Regions from separate parts of the Peribacillus sp. NPDC058002 genome, predicted to be linked through region 2. Evidence: riboswitches for the same ligand, from Rfam matches in the RefSeq annotation. Region 2 holds a riboswitch; the other holds the start of a gene.
The links. A riboswitch is a leader RNA that binds a small molecule or an ion and turns the genes downstream of it on or off. The one in region 2 is predicted to bind cyclic di-AMP.
Positions count from the first base shown of each region.

Region 1: another riboswitch for cyclic di-AMP. It lies ahead of ACFVSH_RS07210 (APC family permease); the one in region 2 lies ahead of ACFVSH_RS09795 (cation:dicarboxylate symporter family transporter).

Region 1 covers NZ_JBHVQU010000023.1:36,420-39,847, forward strand. The annotation lists gene ACFVSH_RS07210 (APC family permease) at 1-1,678, opposite strand, end outside; cyclic di-AMP (ydaO/yuaA leader) riboswitch at 1,809-1,953, opposite strand; gene ACFVSH_RS07215 (GtrA family protein) at 2,320-2,775, opposite strand; gene ACFVSH_RS07220 (glycosyltransferase family 2 protein) at 2,735-3,428, opposite strand, start outside.
Region 2 covers NZ_JBHVQU010000038.1:6,375-9,802, reverse strand. The annotation lists gene ACFVSH_RS09795 (cation:dicarboxylate symporter family transporter) at 312-1,571, opposite strand; cyclic di-AMP (ydaO/yuaA leader) riboswitch at 1,744-1,890, opposite strand; gene ACFVSH_RS09790 (efflux RND transporter periplasmic adaptor subunit) at 2,089-3,351, opposite strand; gene ACFVSH_RS09785 (hypothetical protein) at 3,366-3,428, opposite strand, start outside.

The DNA of each region.
Region 1 (3,428 bases), on a different contig from region 2:
AATTGGATTCACTCGCCTTATGTTCAACCGTATCCACGAATTTTGTTAATGGCTGAATGATACTTCTGTAATAAGAATTCAGTGTAACCAGTCGGACATCCGGCTGCCACTTTTTCCATTTTTCTTCGAATTTCTTTTCATCTTCTCTTTCAAAAGCAACATAAACGGCAATGACTTGATGCGCTGAAAGAGATTTTGCATAATTTAAAGAGTTCTCGACCACATGAGTTATCCCGGCAACAGGTACGATAATGATATTTCCTTCAATTGGCAAGATCGGCTCACATGTTGTAATCCTTAGTTGGTCACCAACTGCTTCATAATGCTTTCTGATTCGATGAAAAATTAACAGGATAATAGGTATAAAAATCAAAACAGGCCAAACCTGAGTAAACTTGGTCAAGAAGAATATCATCGTGACGATAAAGCTAATAATGGCACCAATTGAATTAATGGTTAATTTCAACATCCAGCCTTTTGGCTTTTCGCGGATCCATTTAACAATCATACCGCTCTGGGACAGAGTAAATGGAATGAATACCCCTACAGCATAAAGCGGAATGAGATTTTCTGTATGTCCTTCAAATGAGACTATTAAGATGATCGAGGCAAGTCCCAGTATGATTATTCCATTGGAATACCCTAATCGGTCCCCTCTGATCGTAAACGCCCTCGGTATGAATTTATCCTTCGCTAGATTTACTGCAAGCAGAGGGAAGGCCGAATAGCCAGTATTGGCCGCAAGTATCAAGATCAAGGCAGTCGTACCTTGAATGAAGAAATACATGAAATTCCGTCCAAAGATCTCTTCAGCAACCTGGGAGACGACCGTTACCTCTGCGCTCGGGACGATACTTAAATAATAGGCTAAGAATACGATTCCCGAAAATAATACAGCTAATAAGGAACCCATCGCTATTAAAGTTTTCGCCGCATTATTCGGAGCCGGATCTTTAAAGTTCGGGATTGCATTGGAAATAGCTTCGACTCCTGTCAATGCGGAGCTTCCTGACGCAAATGCTCTTAGCAGTATGAATAAACTGATGCCCGCTACCGGAGTCCCGACGGGCGTGTGCAATTCAGGTGAAACTTCACCTGTAAAAATCTTGTAAATCCCGACACCAATCAAGATGAACAATGCTAAAACGAATAGGTACACCGGATAAGCCAAAACAGAGGCCGACTCCGTAACCCCCCGCAAGTTCAGGATTGTAAGCAGAATGACGAAAATGATGGCTATGATGACATTATATGAATGCAGGCCGGGAAAAGCGGACGTGATTGCATCCGTACCTGCAGAAACACTAACAGCCACAGTTAATATATAATCCACCAATAAGGATCCTCCAGCTATCAGCCCTGGATTGACTCCCAAATTGTTTTTTGAAACCACATATGCCCCCCCGCCATGCGGATAAGCGAAAATGATCTGTCTATAGGACAAGATCAAGGCGGTTAACAGGATCAATACTCCGATTGCGATAGGGAGGGAATACCAAAATGCTGCAGCACCGACAGTGATCAGAACGATCAATATTTGCTCAGGTCCATAAGCAACAGAAGACAAAGCATCAGAAGATAATATCGCCAAAGCCTTTGTTTTGTTCAGCTTTTGTTCACCAAGTGCATTTGATTTTAAAGGTCTCCCAATCAAAAATCTCTTTATAGAAGATAACATCAAGTATTCACCACCATATTAAATTTAAGTTACCCAGCTGTATCAAAATACAAGAAGAAATGGAAAAATGCCTACAAGTCATAACTAAATAGACCTGTAGACATCAATTTTTTTGTCTAACAAGCTCCACCTTCCTTCTCATATAACGCTTACGAGGTTAGCTGTCGGATTCGGACCTAAGAGTAGCCCTACCTTGAAAGGATTCACCCCTTGGATTGTAGTAACAATCCCAATACCGGGTCCCCCGCACCATAAGGTTTAAGCGATTTAGAAATATGAAACTGTTGATTATCATACTCCCGTGAAATGGAAATGTAAATGAAAATTTTGCACAGAAATATAATTTTTTTTTGTATGCGAGGTTTTATTCTTGACGTATATTACATAAGTCATGCAAACACATGGTTCGAAGGGAGGAACGGAGGTAAATAAACGTCCAAAAAGAAAAAAACAAGGAGTGAATGAACAAAGGATGGTCATAAAAGGAATAAATGATTGCCACTTGAAGAGTATGAAGGATGAAGTGAAACAGTTCTGCCCCCAGCTTGAGTCGTTATACTTGCATTGATTTCCTCTTTCCGATTCCACTTTAATTCCCGTCCAATCGGGGGCATTATCCCACTGCTCCTGCTCCATCCTAATTAGTTCCTGCCTTCTTGAATTGGCCTCAAATTGCTTTTTTTAAAGACAAAGTATTTCTGGCCAATATAGTTGAGAACTGTGTAAAAAATGGCTCCTATCATCACAGCCACATTTTGTTGTATGGGTAAATGAACGGATCCTTCCATTGATTCCGCAATAGCTTGGCCTAAAGAATATGCGGCGGAATAACAGATCAGGATGACGCAAAAGAAACGTGCAACTCCTCTCCGCCATTCTATATCACTTTTAAAGGTAAAAGTCCTGTTCAAAAGAAAACTCGTTACAGCTCCCGTACCATTACCGATAAAGGTGGAGAGCCAGTAAGATAATTCAAGAACATTCATGAGAAAAAGCATAAGGGAAAGTCCAAGCGCAGTATTGACTATCCCAACCAATAAAAAGCGAATAAAGGAGTTAGTGTGTTTTAGATAGTTTTTCAATATTGTTCCGTTCATTGTCTAGTTGCTCCCGTTTTTTTAAATCGAGCGGATTAAATAGGTCCAGATCAACTATATATTTAGGCCGGCGTTTGGATTCATTATAGATTTTACCGATATATTCCCCAATCAAGCCGACAGCAATCAACTGCAGGCCACCGATCAACCATATGGAGGTGATTAATGAAGTCCATCCAGTCTCGGTCTGCCCATAAAACTTTAACCATAAAAAGTAAGACCCAAAGAGTAAGCTAATGAAAAATGAAAGACATCCTAGCCATAATACAAGCCGAATCGGTGTAACTGAAAAGGAAGTAATGCCATCAAGCGCAAAAGCAACCATTTTCTTAAATGGATATTTCGTTTCCCCAGCCAATCTTTCTTTTCGATCATAATAAACAGAGTCCGTCTTAAACCCAATAAGCGGTACGATTCCCCGTAAAAAAAGATTCGTTTCATCAAATCGTTCCAACTCCGCGATCGCCCTTTTACTCATTAGCCGGAAATCCGCATGATTATAGACAAGGTTAACCCCCATCTTGTTCATCATTTTATAAAAACCAGTTGCAGATGTTCGTTTGAAAAATGAATCAAGGTCCCTTTTTTGGCGGACACCGTATACAATTTCACATCCTTCATTGAATTTCCGGATGAATTCAGGGATGACTTGA
Region 2 (3,428 bases):
ATATTATAGTGAAAAATTCCGAATTGGAGGAATTGATCCTGGGTAAAGTTAAAAAAGCTTTCATCTTTCATCCTTTGCATGGTGCAGCTTCCCTTGGAGCAACTAAAAGATCAGGTCTATGGCAATCAGAGAAATTTGCCTTTTGAAAAATATTTATATCAGGATGATGCAATCCTTGATATCGGATGCGGTACAGGAAGAACCACACTCGCACTATATAAAAAGGATTTCAAAATATAGAAGAGAAAGCGCATTTTATTTCAAAAAAAAAAAAAAAAATCCAGAGTGACATTTCACTCTGGATTTTTATATTAAGAAACTTGCTCTAATTCTTTTTTGGAAGGAGGGTTGAATTGACCTTCCCATTTTGAGATAACGATTGCCGCAAGTGAATTACCAATAACGTTTACTACTGTACGGCCCATATCAAGAATACGGTCAATACCAGCAATAAATGCTAAACCTTCAATTGGAATACCAACTGTTCCTAATGTCGCTAAAAGAACTACGAAAGATACACCAGGTACACCTGCAATCCCCTTAGATGTGATCATTAACACTAACATTAGTGTAATTTGTTCATAAGCGCTTAAATCAATTCCATACATTTGAGCGATGAAGATAGCTGCTAACGCTTGATATAATGTAGAACCATCAAGGTTAAAAGAGTATCCTGTCGGAATAACAAACGTAGCAATATGTTTCGGACATCCCGCTTTCTCCATCTTTTCCATGATTCTCGGAAGAACTGCCTCTGAACTTGCTGTCGAGAACGCAAGAATCAATTCTTCTTTTAGAAGCTTAATCAATGTAAAGATATTGAACCCTACAAATTTTGCAATAAGACCCAGAATGACAATTACAAAGAAAATCATTGTTCCGTATACAGAAAGCGCTAACTTTCCTAGCGGAATTAAAGATTCCAAACCGAACTTGGAAATGGTCACACCGATTAGTGCAAATACCCCGATAGGAGCAAATTTCATGACCATATTAGTTAAGTAGAACATTCCTTCTGCTGCACCTTGGAAGAAACGGAATACAGGTTTACCTTTTTCACCGATAGCCGCAATACTAAGTCCAAACAAAACAGAGAAGAAAATGATCGCTAGCATATCGCCTTCTACCATAGCTTTAATTGGATTGGATGGTACAATGTGAACAATTGTATCTACAAAAGATTCATGCTGCTTAGTTTCTGCTGTATCAACATAGGTAGAAATATCAGTTTGTTCTAGATTGTTCATATTTACACCAGCACCAGGCTGGATAATATTCGCGGAAACTAGACCAACAGCAATCGCTATCATTGTTACTACAACAAAGTATGATAATGATTTAGCACCAAGTTTACCTACCGCTTTCAAATCACCTACACCGGCAACTGCAACGATAAGGCTTGAAACGATGATCGGCACTACAATCATTTTAATCATTCGTAGGAAAATGTCCCCGAATGGCTGTAAAAAGTTTTGGGCCGTCTCATTACCATAAAAAATGGCACCAACGATAATCCCTAAAATTAAACCAATGAAAATTTGGCTAGCTAAACTTAATTTGAATTTCTTCATTTACTTTCCTCACCTTCCATAAAGTCTTTGATGCAAAAACATTTTTGTCTCGGTAAGGGAAACAAGATACTAATAAAAGAAAGTAATTTTTCTTTTTTTGAAAAACTCTGTCTTTACGCCGAAAAAAAAGACACTTCATGTGTCGATTTCTTATTGGCGTGAATATTCACACATGTTCCCTTAAAGACGCTGACGAGGTTAGCTGTCGGGTTAGGAATTGGAAACACAAAGCCCTTTCATTTCTGAATTCACCCCTAGCGGATAAAATCCACAAAAATGGGTCCCCCGTTCTTGGAATAAGATTAAGCGAGTTAACTTATAATAAAATATTATACTAAAAATGATAATCTGTAAATATTTATTCGCATCCATTTTAGAAAAAATCTTTAAACATGTCTGAATATTCTGTATTAATGTCTATTGTATCTATAATTACTCTTCCCGATTTTTAATCTCATGAGTTATATTAATATAATTGTTGGATAACTTAACATCACCTCTTTTGTTGAAGGAATGGTTATTTTTCCAAAAGGCCAAGTAACAGATATCTTACTTTTTCCCTAGTGGTGAATTTTTTATAAGTTGCAACTTTCACTTTTTCAAATTGAATCGGAGTAATAAAATTAGAATGGTTCTTAACTGCCACATCAGGCTTTAGCAGGATGACGTCACCTACAGACGGTCCCTTTATGATTTCTTGCTTTCCTTCTGCTTTAAGCCCTTTTGTAATGTAACGTTTATCCACATATCCTTTTTTGGTCAATTTGTAAATATAAGGCTGTTTTTGGTAATTTACCGCCTCTTCAGGAACGGAGGGTACACCGGCTTTCTCATTGGTTATTACAGTAAGATCCACTTTGGATCCCACCAACAAAGGTTCCGTTACTTCTCCTTCCGGTTCGATTAAAGCCTGAAATGGAAATCTGTTATCTTTTTTTAACGACGGCTCTTCAGCTGGATAGGAATGGATACGGCCTATCGTTCCTTTCAATGCCTTTTTTGAATCAGAGGAACTTGCTTTTATAGTCATGCCCACTTCAGCCTTTTTCATTTCTTCTTCGGAGAATTCCCCTTCAATTGCCATATTTGTAGAAACAATGGATATGATGGGATTGTTCAGGTTTTTATTGATATTTTTAACGACACCATCAGCCTCGCTCGTCGTCACGATAGCATTGGACTGCTCCTCAATTGAACTCAATTTGGCGTCAAGCATTTTCACTTTTTCATCCAAACTGTTTCTTTCCAGTTCCTGCTTGTACATTTCTTGTTCAATGTTACTTTTAATAAGATCCGTCGAGCTTGTCGTTAAATCACTACTCAAGTTTTTTTCCACCGATTCATCAATGGCCGCTATTCCAGAATCACTGGTCAGGGACCCTTGATATGACCTCAACTTGCCTATGTATTCTTCAATCCCCGCAATTTCTCCCTCAGCTGCCGTTTTTTCCGCTTCTAAATCCGCTTTTAGCGCATCAAGTTCGGTCGTCTCATACTCAAACAACGAAGAGCCAGCCGTAATCGCATCGCCTTCTTTTACAAGGAATTTCTTAAAATCATTTTTCTTGGTATCAAAATAGATATCATACTCTTCTACAGGTTTAATTACCCCATTTGTTTGAATAGTAACCGTAATAGTATCCTTTTTTACCTTTGTCCAGTTTTCAACGAAAACAGTTCGTTCCACTTTGCTTTCTTTTTTTTCAAGAAGGTATATGTTAACGGCTATTAAGACTATCGACGCAATCGAGACCGCTGCTATTTTCCATTTTCCGCTCATTCTTTTCACCCGCCTTATACAAATACGCCTACTTGGATGTATGCTAAAAAGGCTTTAACAAACCATGTGGCCAGATA